4 regions of the Silvimonas sp. JCM 19000 genome follow, and region 4 is predicted to be linked to each of the others. Evidence: predicted binding sites of a transcription regulator. Region 4 holds the regulator's gene; each other region holds the start of a gene.
The links. Region 4 encodes sigma-54, which starts transcription at its own class of promoters, with help from an activator protein. Its sites were predicted from a motif close to CTGGCACGCTTCATGCTT; they were not measured.

Region 1: a site for sigma-54 is predicted at 2,388-2,405, ahead of ACYQ1A_RS06955 (type II asparaginase). Genes of this name have one in related genera too.
Region 2: a site for sigma-54 is predicted at 1,929-1,946, ahead of glnK (P-II family nitrogen regulator). Genes of this name have one in related genera too.
Region 3: a site for sigma-54 is predicted at 2,074-2,091, ahead of ACYQ1A_RS19985 (flagellar hook-length control protein FliK). Genes of this name have one in related genera too.

The regions. Positions count from the first base shown of each region.
Region 1 is NZ_BAAIHC010000005.1:147,126-151,315, reverse strand. Features, by position in the region: gene ACYQ1A_RS06975 (PhoH family protein) at 1-483, shown strand, start outside; gene ACYQ1A_RS06970 (ParA family protein) at 741-1,514, shown strand; gene ACYQ1A_RS06965 (hypothetical protein) at 1,563-1,862, shown strand; gene ACYQ1A_RS06960 (cupin domain-containing protein) at 1,932-2,282, opposite strand; gene ACYQ1A_RS06955 (type II asparaginase) at 2,447-3,514, shown strand; gene ACYQ1A_RS06950 (hypothetical protein) at 3,570-4,040, opposite strand; gene dnaB (replicative DNA helicase) at 4,110-4,190, opposite strand, start outside.
Region 2 is NZ_BAAIHC010000007.1:46,092-50,281, forward strand. Features, by position in the region: gene hslU (ATP-dependent protease ATPase subunit HslU) at 1-1,096, shown strand, start outside; gene ACYQ1A_RS08480 (accessory factor UbiK family protein) at 1,455-1,715, opposite strand; gene glnK (P-II family nitrogen regulator) at 1,986-2,324, shown strand; gene ACYQ1A_RS08490 (ammonium transporter) at 2,352-3,806, shown strand.
Region 3 is NZ_BAAIHC010000034.1:7,755-11,944, forward strand. Features, by position in the region: gene flhA (flagellar biosynthesis protein FlhA) at 1-802, opposite strand, end outside; gene flhB (flagellar biosynthesis protein FlhB) at 837-1,976, opposite strand; gene ACYQ1A_RS19985 (flagellar hook-length control protein FliK) at 2,127-3,305, shown strand; gene ACYQ1A_RS19990 (flagellar basal body-associated FliL family protein) at 3,666-4,190, shown strand, end outside.
Region 4 is NZ_BAAIHC010000006.1:187,219-191,408, reverse strand. Features, by position in the region: gene hprK (HPr(Ser) kinase/phosphatase) at 1-56, opposite strand, end outside; gene ptsN (PTS IIA-like nitrogen regulatory protein PtsN) at 37-510, opposite strand; gene hpf (ribosome hibernation-promoting factor, HPF/YfiA family) at 814-1,152, opposite strand; gene ACYQ1A_RS08145 (RNA polymerase factor sigma-54) at 1,209-2,612, opposite strand; gene lptB (LPS export ABC transporter ATP-binding protein) at 2,674-3,426, opposite strand; gene lptA (lipopolysaccharide transport periplasmic protein LptA) at 3,423-3,950, opposite strand; gene lptC (LPS export ABC transporter periplasmic protein LptC) at 3,955-4,190, opposite strand, start outside.

The sequences.
Region 1 (4,190 bases), on a different contig from region 4:
ATCATGACGCGCGTCACCGTGCCGGTGGGCGAAGATATCGGCTTTCTGCCGGGTACAGAAGAAGAAAAGATGCAGCCGTGGATGGGCGCGCTGGAAGACAACCTGGACGTACTCAACCAGTCGGATGCCGAAGCGGGCGACTGGGGCCGCGCCGCCACGCGCGATTTGATCCGCAGCCGTATCAAGGTGAAATCGCTTAACTTCATGCGCGGCCGCACTTTCCTGAATAAATTTCTGATCATCGATGAAGCGCAAAACCTGACGCCCAAGCAAATGAAGACCTTGATTACGCGCGCCGGGCCAGGGACGAAGGTAGTTTGCCTCGGCAACGTCAGCCAGATCGACACGCCCTATCTGACCGAGGGCTCGTCCGGCCTCACCTATGTGGTTGACCGCTTCAAGGGCTGGTCGCACTCCGGCCATATCACCCTGACACGGGGCGAACGTTCGCGCCTGGCCGATTACGCGGCCGAAACCTTGTAAGAACCGTACCGCGCCGTCTCGATTGATGGCGCGGTTTTTTTGATTCACTTTCGTACACGCGGTTACAAGTTGATGGCACCGGTTACCCGACCGACGAACGGCAGGCCACCCCTCCCCGCCAGCCCAATAAAACCGTCACTTGTCAGCTTCCACCTCACCCGACCGGGGTAGTCGGTTGTCTGGCACTTGTGTAGTCTTGCCGCTTACAACAAGGCGGCCCGCTGCGGCGGCTGACGACACGGGGCAAGTGCAAGGCAATGACCATCATCGCAGTGTTCAATCAGAAAGGTGGCGTGGGCAAGACCACGGTTTCCGCCAATCTGGCTGCCGCTATGGCGCGCAACGGTGTGCAACCGCTGGTGATCGATCTTGATCCGCAGGCGCACCTGACCTCGCTGGTCGGCATGAATCCGGCTTCGGTCGATACCATTTTCAATTTCTATCGCGGCACAGGCCCACTGACGGAATTGATCACCTCATTGCCGAATGGCGTGCATTTCATCCCGTCGCATCTGGAACTGGGCAAAGTGGACGCGCAACTTACCCGCCATCGCGATAACGTCTGGCGCCTTAAATTGGGCCTGACCGCCGAAATGCTAAGCGGCGGCGAAATGCCCATCATCATTGATTGCAGTCCTAGCCTTGGGGTATTAGCGTTTTCGGCGCTATTTGCCGCCGATATGGTGCTGGTGCCGGTAGCGGCCGAATACCTGGCGCTGAATGGCGCCAATCTGCTGCAACGCACACTTGCCGGGCTGGAGAAATTTGGCCCGCGTATTCCACGGCGATATTTGATTAATCGCTATGTGCCGGATCAAGTCACCAGCGAAAAGATTGCCGGACAATTGGCCCGCGCTTTTCCGGGTGAAATGCTGCGCACACGTATTCGAGAACAAGAAGTCATCGCTGCGGCCGCCGGCAGCGGCGAGGATATTTTTGAATTCGCCCCTGAAAGCAAGGCGGCGACTGATTTTGCGTTTTTGCTCGACGAGTTGCTGGAATCAGGTTTGCTGGAAATGCAGTCCGATTAAACCAAACAGGTCAGTCAAAAAACAGCGGGAACGAGGAGGATATACTTCATGCCAAGCATCAAGATTCATCGTACGGGTAGTCTGGGCCGCCAACCTTGCATGTTGGTCGATGGTCGCCCGGTGGGTTTGACCACCCACGGCGCGTGTCTGTCGGCAGCGCTGCCCCCGGGCCGCCATGTCTTGCAAGCGCAACTGGACTGGGGCAAAACCCCGCCGGTGGAATTTGATATCGAAGGCGATGACGTGCATTTCACTGTCAAAAGCAGCATCCATGGCTGGAAACTGCTGTTTGCGCCGTTCTATCTGTTTGCCCCGCATAACGCACTGGTAGTAGAACGCCGCCACTAAGCGCGCGCCTTGCGCGGGATTGCAACCGGCGACCTTTACGGTCGCCGGTTGCGTTTCAGGCAGGCCGTTTTAGTTAAGCACTACAAAGTACTTTTTTACCGGCTCCAGCACTTCAAACTTGCCCACAAATCCTTCCGGAATGACCGCGGCATCGCCGGGCCCGAATTCTTCAAAGCTGCCATCCTCGGCATAAACCCGCGCACGCCCACTGATAATGCTGAAGAACTCGGCGCTGTCATCCGCAAAACGAATCTTCCAGCTGCCCTTCTCACACGCCCAGATCCCGGCGTTAAAACTGCCGGACGCATTGGAATAGTGCGTCCAGCTGGTACGTTCAGGCACGCCATCAACACGGCGGTCTTCGCGCGGGTAATCAATTTCGGCGGGTACGGTCTGTTTGCCCAGGTGGATAACGTGCATACAAGTCCTTTACAGATCAGTGAGTTAACCCCGACCAGCGGGGTGGCGGCGATGAAATGGTATTAACGCTTTCCCTGTTGGTAATTTCGGCAATAACCTCTGTTCAGGGCACGGTTCATGCTTTTCTACGGTTTCATTCACGAAACTAAAACCAGGAGATCAGCATGCTTTCCAGACTGTTTCAACGCAGCCTGTTTGTTGCCGTAACGTGTAGCGCCGTGTTTGCGCAAGCTGCCGACAAACTGCCCAATGTGGTTATTCTGGCCACCGGCGGCACCATTGCCGGCACGGGCGCCACCAGCACCACCACCGTCGGCTACACCGCCGCCAAAGTCGGCGTGGATCGCCTGATTGAAGCCGTGCCGGAGTTGAAGCAGATCGCCAATGTCAGCGGCGAGCAGACCTTCCAGATCGCCAGCGAAAACATGACCAATGAAAACTGGCTGACGCTGGCAAAGCGCGTCAACGTACTCCTCAAGCAAAGCAATGTCGATGGCATTGTCATTACTCATGGCACCGACACCATCGAAGAGACCGCCTACTTTCTCAACCTGACGGTAAAGAGTCGCAAACCGGTGGTGATCGTCGGCTCAATGCGTCCCTCCACCGCCATCAGCGCAGATGGTCCGATCAATCTGTACAACGCGGTGGCCGTGGCGGGCAGCCCGGACTCGGCTAACCGGGGCGTGCTGGTGGCCATGAACGACGAAATTCTCGGTGCGCGCGATGTCACCAAGACCAACACCATGCTGGCCAATACTTTCCGCTCACCGGAACTGGGCGACCTGGGTTATATCGTCTCGGGCAAACCAAAGTTTTATCGCGCCACCACGCGCAAGCACACCGCGGATACCGAGTTTGATATCAGCAAGCTGGACAAACTGCCGGCCGTGGACATTGCTTATGGTTCGGCCAATGCCAACACCATCGCGATTGACGCTTTTGCCGCTGCGGGCGATGAAGGGATCGTGTATGCCGGTACTGGTGACGGCAGCTTGTCGACGCCAGTGCGTGCGCGCCTGACTGAGCTGCGGCAGAAAGGCTTCTTCATTCTGCGTTCTTCCCGCGTCGGCAACGGCCCAACCGTGCGCGGTGGTGAGAATGATGATGACAAGACCGACTTTGTTGTGTCGGACACGCTAAGCCCGCAAAAAGCGCGCATCTTGCTGATGCTGGCGCTGACCAGAACGCACGACACCAAAAAGATTCAGGACATGTTCTACACGTACTGATGGCGGCAGCACGGCCCGGCGCGGGTGGGTGGGCGGTGCGCCATACCGCCTGCCCTCAGAGCCGGGAGATTTCAGTGTCGGGCGCGCCGCTGGCAACAGGATGGGGCGCGGCCTGCTGCTGATATTGCCGAAATGGCGTCTCGATGGCAGGCCGGTCGGCCTTCTGCCAAGGCACGCCCAGACTGGTGGCTATCAACCAGAGCGCCATCAGACTGGCAACCAGGCTCAGCATGCGCTTGCTGCTTTGAAACTGCTTTTCAAGGCTATCGAAGCGCGTACTGATCATTTCAAAACCGCTGGCCATCCGTTGGTCCAGGGTACTGACCCGGTTATGCACCGCACCGATTTCCGCGCGCAATGCCGCGCCCAGAACATCCACTTTGGCATCATGCCGACACCGCCCAGCGTGGATAGCGCCCTGAAGTAACGCCACACTCGCGCCGCATTCCTTTTTGCTCACGGATTCCATCGCCACGCGTCCCTGTCTTTTGATCAGCGGCCAATATCCGCCAGCGCCGATCAGCAAAACATAAGAAAAATCGCATAACTTTGGCGCGCACCCCACCCCTGGCTTTGCGCCGTGGCAAAGCTGGTTTTACTCCAGATCGCCCGACCAGCCTTCCGGTCGCACCAGCGCGTTATCAAAGCGCGAATGCATGCCCATAAACACCAGCGG
Region 2 (4,190 bases), on a different contig from region 4:
TATCAAGGTGGAAGCCACCAAATTCACCGAAGTGGGTTATGTCGGCAAAGACGTCGACAGCATCATCCGCGATCTGATCGAAGTGGCGGTTAAAGGCGCGCGTGAACGCGCCATGCAGCGTAATCGCGTGCGCGCTGAGGACGCCGCCGAAGACCGCATCCTCGATGTGTTGGTGCCCGGGCCACCCAAGGGCCCGTTTGCGCCCAACCCGCAGCAAGACGAAGCGGGCCGCGAGACCCGGCAGAAATTTCGTAAAAAGCTGCGCGAAGGCGAGCTCAACGATAAAGAAATCGAAATCGAAGTGGCCGCCGCTGCACCCACCATGGACGTGATGGGCCCGCCGGGCATGGAAGATTTCACCAGCCAGTTGCAAGACATGTTTAAAGGCGCGATGGCGGGCAAGACGCAAAAGCAGAAGCTGAAGATCAGCGAAGCAATGAAGCGACTGACCGATGAAGAAGCCGCCAAGCTGGTGAATGAAGAAGACGCCCGCGCCGAAGCGCTGCGCTCGGTGGAGCAGAACGGCATCGTGTTTATCGATGAGATCGACAAGGTGACCAGCCGCGCCGAAGGCAGCGCCGGCGAAGTCAGCCGCCAGGGCGTACAGCGCGATCTGCTGCCGTTGGTGGAAGGCACCAGCGTGAGCACCAAGTACGGCATGGTCAACACCGATCACATTCTGTTTATTGCATCGGGTGCGTTCCATCTGGCGCGGCCGTCTGATCTGATCCCCGAGCTGCAAGGCCGCTTTCCGATTCGCGTTGAGCTGGAATCGCTGTCTGTGGATGACTTCAAACGCATCCTGACTCAAACGGATGCCTGTCTGGTCAAGCAATATCAGGCGCTGATGCAAACCGAGGGTGTGGCGCTGACGTTTAGCGAAGACGCCATCCAGCGCATTGCCGAAATTGCGTGGCAGGTGAACGAGCGCACCGAAAACATCGGCGCGCGACGCTTGTCGACCGTGCTGGAAAAGCTGCTGGAAGATTTGTCGTACGAGGCCAGGACCGGCGCCGTAACACTGGACGCCGCCGCCGTCAGCGCCAAACTGGGCCCGCTGGTGGGCAACGAGGATCTGGCGCGGTTTATGTTGTGATGCCCCATAGGGTGGGTCGAGACCCACCTTCCAAAGTTGCCAAAGAAGCATGCAATGGCAAATCTCTCAGCGGCTTTGACGGTGGGTCTAGACCCACCCTATGCCACCAATTTTTCCAGCGTGAGCTGCGATGCATAGGGTGGGTCATGACCCACCCACCAAAGCCAGCAATCAGAACGCCAAGGGTTGCGGGTTTCATCCACGGGCTTCAACGTTCCTCATCCGCGTAAAAAAGGCGATGCCGCCACGGCATCGCCTTTTTTATTGCAAGCGCCACTTCAGGGCATTACGCGACTGACCGTCCAGATGATCAACCGCGCAGCCCGTCCTGCGCCGAATTTGTGCTTAAGAAACAGCCTTACAGGCTGTCTTGCGGGTTACCGCCAGTCACGCGTTGTTCCAGTTCCAGAATACGGGCTTCCAGTGCCGCCAGTTTTTCGCGGCTGCGGGCCAGCACTTCTTGCTGGATATCAAATTCTTCGCGCGTGACCAGATCCATCTTGTTAAACGCCGTGCTCATCATGGCGCGCACGTTCTTTTCTACGTCTTTGGCCGGGCTGTTGGCGATGGCATCGGAAATGCGGCTGGCGATGTCGTCAAAAAACTTGTCTTTCAACATGATGGTTTCTCCGGGTTTTTGCTGGATTTTTTGCAGTGTAGCAGACGCGCCCGCGCTGATGGCGGGCTGACGTGATGTGCACTATGTTTCTGACAAGGCCTGCCGCACCGAAACTGTGCCCGGCTGTTTTCCACGTTGGTTCGTGGCGCGCGCTTCTGGTGCGGCGTGTCGGTTTTTCTCCGACAAGCCGGTATTTTTCGGGCTTTGCGGCACATGGCATGCTTGTTGCTCATGTTGCACTGTCGTTACCGGGACATGAGGAGCAAACCCATGAAATTTGTTACCGCCATCATCAAGCCATTCAAGCTTGATGAGGTTCGTGAAGCCCTGTCAGCAATTGGTGTTGCCGGGTTGACCGTAACCGAAGTGAAGGGCTTTGGCCGTCAAAAGGGCCATACCGAGTTGTATCGTGGTGCGGAATACGTGGTTGATTTTCTGCCCAAGGTCAAACTCGAAGTCGCCATTGCTGACGATCTGCTCGATCAAACCGTCGAAGCCATCGAGAAAGCGGCGAACACCGGCAAGATCGGCGACGGCAAGATTTTTGTATTTGAACTGGAATCCGTGGTGCGTATCCGCACTGGCGAAACCGGCGAATCTGCGATTTAAGCAAAAATAAGGGAAGGAGATGCCCCGATGAAAAAACTATTTGCAATGGTCGCGTTGCTGGGCGCCATGTTTGTGGCTGCCCCCGGCTTTGCCGACGATGCTTCAGCGCCTGCCGCGTCTGATGCTGCGGCCGCTATCGCGTCCGACGCATCTGCCGCTGCACCGGCGCCGGCTGCCGCTGTTGTTGCCTCTGATGCTTCTGCAGCCGCTGCGGCGCCTGCTGCCGCACCGGCACCGACTGCGCCGTTCTCGGTTGATTCGTCCAAGATCAGCGGTGGCGACACTGCATGGATGCTGACCTCCACCGCGCTGGTGCTGTTCATGACCATCCCGGGCCTGGCGCTGTTCTATGCCGGCATGGTGCGCAAAAAGAACGTGCTGGCCACCGTGATGCAAAGCTTTGCCATCACCGCGCTGATCACCGTGATCTGGGTCGTGATTGGTTATTCGCTGGCCTTCACGCCGGGCAATAGCTTTATCGGCGGCTTCTCCCGCGTCATGTTGTCTGGCATGGCCTATGTGAAGGGCGCGTCGGCTACCACGCTGACCGTCAGCCACCTGGCACAGTCGATCCCGGAATCGGTGTACATGGTCTATCAAATGACCTTTGCCATCATCACCCCGGCGCTGATCTGCGGTGCATTTGCTGACCGTATGAAGTTCTCTGCCATGTTGGTGTTCATGGGCGTGTGGTCGATCATCGTGTATGCACCGATTGCGCACATGGTGTGGGAACCGACGGGTTGGCTGGCCACCGCTGGCATCCTTGATTTTGCTGGTGGTACGGTCGTACACATCAACGCCGGTGTAGCTGGCCTGGTTTGTGCTTTAGTACTGGGCAAGCGTGTCGGCTACGGCAAGGAAGCCATGGCACCGCACAATCTGGTGCTGTCGCTGATCGGTGCTTCGATGCTGTGGGTGGGTTGGTTCGGCTTTAACGCCGGCTCCGCACTGGCTGCTGATGGCCGCGCCGGCTTCGCCATGATGACCACGCAAGTTGCAACTGCCATGGCCGCACTGGCATGGATGTTTGCCGAGTGGATCGCCAAGGGCAAGCCTTCGGTACTGGGCATCATCTCTGGCGCCGTTGCAGGTCTGGTTGCCATCACCCCGGCTGCTGGTTTTGTGGGCGTGGGCGGTGCGTTGATCATCGGTTTGCTGGCGGGTGTCGTTTGCTTCTGGTCCGCAACGTGGCTGAAACACAAACTGGGCTACGATGACTCCCTCGACGCATTCGGTGTGCACGGCGTGGGTGGTATCCTGGGTGCGGTGTTGACCGGTGTGTTTGCGGTAAAAGATATCGGCGGTGTGGATGGCAACGTGGTTCTGCAGATCAAGGGCGTGCTGTGCACCCTGATCTACAGCGGCGTGCTGACCTTCGTACTGCTGAAGATTATTGATGTTGTGATGGGCCTGCGCGTAACTGAAGAAGAAGAACGCGAGGGTCTGGATGTAACCCTGCATGGCGAGCGCGTGGAGTAAGTCGTAGCGCGGCGGATTGCGGCAAGTTCGGTTGCCGGGGGTTCGCTGCGGTATGCGAGGCGTGTTAGCTGGTTTGTAAATATATGCAGGTGGGTTTATCCCAAAAGAGCAGAGTCGTACCTTCACCCGCCGCAAGGCGGGTTTTTTTTTTGCAGCTGTTGGTCGATTCTGGCGAGGCATTTTGCAGCCCGGCGGTGCTCGGAATGCGCACGTACAAAGACGTACGTTTACGCTTCCTGCGCGCCGGCGGTCTTTGCTCTGTTGGTCGATTCTGGCGAGGCATTTTGCAGCCCGGCGGTGCTCGGAATGCGCACGTACAAAGACGTACGATTACGCTTCCTGCGCTCCGGCGGTCTTTGCTCTGTTGGTCGATTCTGGCGAGGC
Region 3 (4,190 bases), on a different contig from region 4:
GCGAAGACAAGTCTTCGTCGGTGCCGACGCGCGACACCACGATACCGGCGGCCACCGAGATGATCAGCGAGGGGATTTGTGCGACCAGGCCGTCACCGATGGTCAGCAGCGTGTAGGTACGGCCCGCGTCGGCAAACGCCATATCGTGCTGCACCATGCCGACGATCAAGCCGCCCACAATATTGATCACCATGACCAGGATACCGGCCACAGCATCACCGCGAACGAACTTGGAGGCACCGTCCATGGAGCCGAAAAAGTCGGCTTCCTGTGCAATGACAGAACGGCGGCGGCGCGCGTCTTCTTCGCCGATCAAGCCCGCGTTCAAGTCGGCGTCAATGGCCATCTGTTTGCCGGGCATGGCGTCCAGGGTAAACCGTGCGCTCACTTCGGCGATCCGGCCCGCACCCTTGGTCACCACCACAAAGTTAATGATGGTCAGAATGACAAACGAGACGATACCGACGGTGAGGTTGCCGCCAATCAGCACGTGACCAAATGCATCAATCACCTGTCCGGCTGCGCCTTCGCCGGTGTGGCCTTGCGTCAGTACCAGCTTGGTCGAGGCCACGTTGAGCGACAGCCGCAACAGCGTGGTAAACAACAGCACGGTGGGGAAGGCCGAGAATTCCAGCGGCTCGCGCGTGTACAGGCCCACCATCAACACCACCACCGACATGGCGATATTGAAGGTAAAGAACATATCGAGTGCAAACGGCGGCAGCGGCAAAATCATCATGCCCAGCACCATCAGGACCAGCGCAGGGCCAGCCAGTCGGGTGAGGTTGATGTTACGCCACATGGTAAGACCGGGATTTCATGTTTCAGCTAGTCCGTTAAGCAGTCGTCGCTTCGGGGTCCAGTTCAGTCGGGACCGGTAAATCGTCGTTCAGGGTGGGTTCTGTGCCGCCCGTGCGTTTCCAGTTTTTAAGCTGGTAGATATAAGCCAGCACTTCGGCTGCGGCAGTATACAGGGCAGCCGGGATTTCCTCGTCCAGATCAGTATGGTGGTACAAGGCCCGCGCAAACGGCGGGGTGCGGATGACGGTGACATTGCTTTCGCGGGCCAGATCAATAATGCGTTCCGCCAACAGATAAGAGCCTTTGGCCACCACTTTGGGTGCCCGCATACGCTCGTTGTATTGCAAGGCGACGGCATAGTGGGTCGGGTTGGTGACCACGACATCGGCCTTGGGGATTTGCTGCATCATGCGCCGTCGCGCGGCCTGGCGTTGCATCTGGCGGATACGCGCCTTGATTTGCGGATCGCCGTCGGATTCTTTGGATTCCTGCTTGGCCTCTTCTTTGGTCATGCGCAGCTTTTTGTAGTAGTCCCACAGCTGATAAGGCACGTCGATCGCGGCAATCAAGCCCATCGAGCCGATCACCAGCAACAGCGTGTAGCGCACCATCTCCAGCACATAGGCCATGCTCACTTCAGTCGGCATGACGATCAATTGCAGAAACTGATCTTTTTCGCGCCACAGCACGGTAACCGCTACGCCGCCGATCAAGCCGGTCTTGAGGATGGCTTTGCCGGCCTCGACCAACGCCCGGACCGAAAACATGCGGCCGATGCCGCTGGCCGGATTGAGCCGACCAAAGTTGGGGGCAAAAGCGGTGCCGGTAAACAAAAAGCCGCCAATGGCCATGGGGCTGATCAAGGCAACCGCTACGCAGGCGCCTGCAATCGGCAAAAACGCAAACAGCGCTTGCTGACCGGCGGCCATGAAATGGATAAACATCTGTTGCGGATCAGCCACCGTGGCGTGGTTAAACGTCAGCTCGCGACGGCAGATCTGTTCGATGGCGATGGCCAGCTTGGGGCCGAGCGCCACCATGGCCAGCATGCCGGTAATCATGATGGCGAAGGAACCCAGCTCCTGTGAACGCGGAACCTGGCCTTTCTGTCGCGCCTCTTCCAGGCGCTTGCCAGAGGCGGGTTCTGTTTTTTCTGCATCTGAATCTTCAGCCATGGCGCCTCCTTCCCGCGTAATGCTGCGCAGTCTACCACGCGGGTTTGCGCGCTCAGAACAGTCCGAGGTGATGGGCGCGTGGGCGCGCTGGCGTGGCCTGGCATTGCTTTTGCTTCTCTAAGGCAAAACCATGTTTTCAGGAAGATTCCGATGGCCGCCGCCAATGCGATCAACAGCTTTGCCGCCACCCCCAGCCCAGGCAGCTCCAGTAATGCGTCCGCGTCCAGCAAATCAAGCGGCAGCGACCAGAGTTTCAGTGCTTCGCTGGCCGACGCCAGGCAGATCGTGCACATGCAACATGCGCAAGACAGCAACGCCCAGAACAGCAACAAGCAAAGCGATGCGGGCAGCGATGACGCCAAGGCGGCCGGTAATTCCAGCCCCATCAACGACGCCAGCAAAGATGCGGGCGGCGCCACCGATACCGCTCAAACCGTGGCGCCGTGGCTGGCTTTGCTGCAAGCGCAACTGGCCCAGCAAGCTGCGCCACTGACCACGCCAACTGACGCCAGCGCGTCGGCACAGCAGATCAGCGATGTGCTGGATGCCAGCAAGGCCAACGCAGCCAGTACCGCCAGCAACAGCAAAACACTGAGCGCCTTGCTGGCGGCGCAGAAGGAGGGCAGCGGCAAGGCGGATGCCAAAGACAAGGCCAGCGATCTGCTCAAGGCCTTGCAAGCCGACGGCGGCAAACAGGCGGCAACGACGGCGGATCTTGCCGCTGACGGCAAAGATTTGCCGCTGACGCTGGGCGCTGGCGATAAAAATTCTGACGCCGCTGACACTGATGGCCAGGCGGATGCCAGTGCCCTGGCGGCGCTGACCAGCGGCACCCGCACAAGTACGCACGCCACCGAGACCCAGGCCACGCCGACCACGCGTACTGTCGCTGAACCGGTAGGCTCGGATAAATGGGGTGCCGCAGTGGCGCAGCAGGTGTCCATCATGGTGGGCAAGCAAGAGCAGCATATGGAAATGCAGCTGAACCCGCCTAACCTGGGCCCGATGGAGGTCAAGTTGTCGATGGCGCAGGATCAGGCCAGCGTGATCTTTACTTCGCAACACGCCAATGTGCGCGAAGCATTGGCCGCCGCCACGCCCAAACTGACTGCCTTGCTGGCCGATCAGGGTATTACGCTGACCAATGTGCAGGTGGCTTCGGATACGCTGAATCAGCAGGCGCAACAACAGGCGCAGCAGCAACAGCAATCTGGCAACCAGCGCCGTAATAGCGGTGTGTTTGGCAATAGCGACGACACGACCACGGTGACGCGGCTGACTGATGTCAAAATCCCGGTGGCGCGCTCCGGGCTGAATCTGTTTGTGTGATCGGCATCGGGTGGGCCTTTGAACCCACCCGCCAAAGCCGCTAGCCGATGGCCAATCGTGCTGAGGCTTTGCACGGCGTGGCGGGCTATGCCTTGCGGCTGTGGTTAATTGCTGACAAATCCGCACGCATATTCTCAAATAACCATCCTTATCCTTTGTTTTGCTTGAGTTTGTGATATATAAACCAAGCGAATGCATGCCGATTTTGCGCCGCCCGTGTCACCCGACCCTTAGCTCGGGTATGATGGCGCCCCGACGCCCAGGAGCACGCCTGGCTTGGCTTTACAGCGGGGTGGGCAAGATAATCTGGCGCAAAGGTCGTAATGACCCATTCGCCCCGGTTAGTGCCGGGGCGTTTGCATGTCACTGTCATTCTCGTGCGAGGAATTTATGTCTGATGCAGCGCCCGCCAAGGGCAAAAACAAGGTCATGTTGTTTGTGATCATTGGTGTGGTTTTGCTGATCGTGCTGATTGGCGGTGGGGTTGCGGCATTCTTGATGATGCATAACAGCGATAGCGCTGACGGTGGCGATGCGGCGGGCACTGAAACCCAGGTCAAAGAAGCCAAGGCCAAAAAAGAAAAATCGAAGAAGAAAGAAGACGCGCCGCCCATCTTCGAAAAGCTGTCGCAATTTACGGTTAACCTGAATTCCGGCGATACCGACGTCATGCTGCAGACCGACATTACGGTGCAGGTGGCCGACGCCGAGACCCAGGAAAAACTGAAGAGCTATCTGCCGCAGATTCAGGGCGATGTAAACAAACTGTTGCGCAGCAAGACGCCCGAAGATGTGCGCGCAGCGGATGGCACCGACAAACTGGGCCGCGAAATCCGTGCTGTGATCAACAAGATTCTGGGTATTACCAGCGACGACGAAGGCGTG
Region 4 (4,190 bases):
AGCCGGAGTTTTTCCGCGTTATCGATGAACAGTTGTCTAACGGTAATCTGCGGCATACGGCTCCCACGTCGTAATCAATTTCCACGCGGCCTGTACGTCGGTGACTTCTGCCAGTTGTTCGCGCACGGTTTTATCAGAGAACAATTGCGCCAGCTCAGACAAAATCTGCAAATGCAGATCGGTTGCATTGGCTGGCACCAGCAATACAAAAATCAGGCTCACCGGTTTGCCGTCGGGCGCATCGAATGGAATCGGCGATTTAAGCCGGATAAACGCGCCGCTGGCTTCTTTGAGGCCTTTGATCCGGCCGTGTGGAATAGCGACGGCCTGGCCCAGCCCGGTTGAACCAAGTTTCTCACGCGCAAACAGGCTATCGAACACGACACTGCGTGCAATGGCATGGCTGTTTTCAAACAGGATACCCACCTGTTCAAAAACGCGTTTCTTGCTGCCGACATCCATGTCTAAAAACAGATTGCTGGCAGGCAGAATTCTGGAAATCAGGCTCATAGGATTTTGCCGATTCGTCGTGCCGCGGCGCCGGTGGATGACCGGCCTGGTGCGGCAAATTGCGGGGAATCGGATTAGCCGGTCCGCCGCGCGAAAGTTTCGTCCCGATTTTAGCGCAGCATTTATTTATGCGCTGCAGCAAATCAGGGTGGGTGCTGCATCAGAAAACAGCGTGTACAAAAGCAGGGCCAGAGCGCCACGTCGGCAATTGTACAGCGGTGTTTAATAATGAAAAACGGGAACCATAGATAATGGTTCCCGTCCGTTGCGTCAAGCGCACGCCGCGCTTAGTGGCTTACTGAATCACACTTCATCCGGTTCTTCAGCCGTCTGCTGCCGTTTGATGCTGTCACCGCGATGGTCCATCAGACACTCCTTGTGCTTGACGATCTGGCGGTCGAGTTTGTCGACCAGCAAATCAATGGCGGCGTACATGTCTTTGTCGACTGCCTCAACATGAATATCTTTTCCGCGTACGTGAACGGTCACGTCGGCCTTCTGCTGTAGTTTTTCTACAGAGAGAATCGCGCTCACGTCTACCACCTGGTCGAAATGCCGCGTTACCCGGTCAAGCTTGCTGGTGATGTAGTCCCGGATGGCGGGGGTCACTTCGAGGTGATGTCCGCTAATGTTGAGGTTCATGGCGATCTCCTTCTGGTTAAGCCACTGGTCCGTAGCCCGCCCAGAGACAGGCGCAGCTACAGGTTTTTGCGCAGATTGACAGGGGGTACGTTCATCCCCTCCCGGTACTTGGCAACGGTTCGTCGCGCAACCACGATCCCTTGCCCTGACAGCGCCTCCGCAATGGCGCTGTCTGATAACGGCCTGGTCTTGTCCTCGTTGTTGATCATCTGGCGGATCAGCGCTTTGATGGCTGTCGCGGAGCACTCGCCGCCCGCCTCCGTTTCCACATGACTACCAAAGAAATACTTGAATTCCAGCAACCCGCGTGGGGTCATCATGTACTTCTGCGTCGTTACCCGAGACACCGTCGATTCGTGCAGATCAAGCACTTCGGCGATATCGCGCAATACCAGTGGCCGCATGGCCACTTCACCGTGTTCAAAAAAAGCGCGTTGGCGTTCTACGATGGCCTGTGCCACGCGCAAAATGGTTTCAAACCGCTGCTGCACACTCTTTACGAGCCATTTGGCTTCTTGCAGTTCCCGAGCCAGGACACCGCCTTCACTGCGCTGCAGGATATCTGCATAAACCTGGTTCAATCGCAGCCGGGGCATGGCTGACGGATTAAGCCGGACCGTCCACTGACCTTTGTATTTCTGTACCAGGACATCAGGCACCACATACCGCGGCGTCAAGGCAGCCCACTGTGCGGCGGGCCGGGGATTGAGCGAGGTAATGACGCCTTGTGCGGCTTTAAGCGCCGCGTCGTCACATTTCAGTAATCGTTTTAACTTAGTGTAGTCGCGGGCCGCGAGTAAATCGAGATGCTGCGCCACGATCACTTGCGCCAGTTGTCTGGCCGCACTGTCGGGCAACAAGCGCAGTTGCATCAGCAGCGCCTCGGCCGTACCACGCGCGCCCACGCCGACCGGTTCCATTTGCTTGAGCCGCGCCAGCGCTACCGCCAGGTCATCCACTTCAAGCTCTAACTGAGTGACGATCTCGGCTGGAATTTGTTCCAGCAATTCTTCGAGGTCGATCGGCAGCAGGCCTTCGTCATCGAGTGCATCGATCAGGAAGGCCAGCGCAGCGTGGTCTCGCGGCGGCAGGTGCAGCACGCCTGCTTGTTCCAGCAAATGCTCGCGCAGCGTGATTTCGCGCGCCACTTGCGTGGTGGGATCAAAGTCGTCGTCATCGTCGCCGTTGCCGCGCGTGCCGCTGCCAGAGCCCCAGTTTTCGCCGTCGCCGTGGTCGTCGTTGTAATCGCGTTGATCGTCGTTGCTGGATTCAGTATTGCCCTCGGCCGGGGCGTCGCCGCTGCTGCCGTTGTCGTGCTCCAACAGCGGGTTTTCCAGCAGATAGCGGTCGATTTCCTGCTGGAAATCGAGCGTGGAAAGCTGCAGCAATTTGATCGATTGCTGCAGTTGGGGCGTCAGATTGAGCTGCTGCGACAGCCGCAGTTGCAAGGATTGCTTCATGCGACCTTGTGATAAGCAGTAATGAGTAGAAGATCGCGCTGCATGATGTCGAGTCTGGCAATTACATGCGGAAGTGTTCGCCCAGATAAACCTTGCGCACTTGTTCGTTGGTGACGATTTCTGCGGGGTGGCCCGAGGCCATCACCGCGCCTTCGGAAATGATATAGGCGCGATCGCAGATGCCAAGAGTCTCACGCACGTTGTGATCGGTGATCAATACACCAATACCCCTGTCCCGCAGGTAGGCAATGATGCGCTGGATGTCCATCACGGCAATCGGGTCGACCCCGGCAAACGGCTCGTCCAGCAAGATAAACCGCGGGTTAGCGGCCAATGCGCGGGCAATTTCGGCGCGACGGCGCTCGCCCCCGGACAGGCTCATGGCCGGGTTGTCGCGCAGGTGGCTGATGTGCAGTTCCTGCAACAATTCATCCAGCCTGGCATTGCGTTCTGTGCTGTCCTTGATATGCAGTTCCAGCACCGACAGCACGTTCTGCGCCACCGTCATCTTGCGGAAAATCGATGCCTCTTGCGGCAGATAGCCCAGGCCCAGTTGGGCGCGTTCGTGCATCGCCATATGGCCGATGTCCTGGCCGTTCAGGCGTATCTCGCCGCCGTCCATGGCGACCATGCCCACGATCATATAAAAGCTGGTGGTCTTGCCCGCCCCGTTCGGGCCAAGCAAGCCAACCACTTCGCCCGCGGCGACTTCGATGGTTACATCGCGTACCACGGTGCGTTTGCGATACCGTTTCATCAGGCCCTTGGCACTGAGCGAAAGCGGCGCGTTATCAGCCTGGATTGCGGTGGTCATTGGGCCTCACTGGCGCTGGTGGCGGCCGGGCGTGCTGCCGCAGCGGGCGCGCTGGCTTTTTTCTTGGGCGTGATCGTGATGTTGACGCGACCGCCGCTCTTGCCTGTGGTTTTGGCTTCGTACTGATCGGTGTTGAGGTTGTAAGTGATGATGTCGCCGATCACTTCATCCTGATCCTTGTGCACATTGGCTTTGTCGATCAGCGTCAGCAGGCCGGTCTGGCCGTTGTAGTCATAACGCAGTGCTTCAGCGGTAATCCAGGTGCCATCATCGCCGCGCTCGCGGAACTTGACCGGATTGCCCTGGCCTTGCGAAAACTGATTGCCGTCGGCGTCCTGGCGGATGGTCAGCTTGTCCGAACGCAGCACCATACTGCCTTGCGTCACGATCACATTGCCGATGTAAACGCCGGTATTGGTTTTCTGGTCGAAATTGCCCTGATCCGCCTGGATGTGGATTTTTTCTTCGCGGTCAGCCTTGGCCGCGTGTGCGAGGCCGCTCGCCAGCAACAGACTTGCGATCAAAAGGCTAGCGAGTGCGCTTCGGTGGATCATAAATGGTGCTCACTTTCGATTTAAGAGTAACGGTCTGCTTCTGGGTGTCCGCCGAGAAACCCACACCACTGGCGCGGGAGGTGCCCATATCGGCCACCACTTCGGCGTCGGACCAGATCAGACCCGGGGTCGGGGCAAACCAGACCTGACGTCCGGTAATGATGAGTTTGGCATGTTGTTCATCAGGCTGCCGCGTCAGCACGGCGGTAT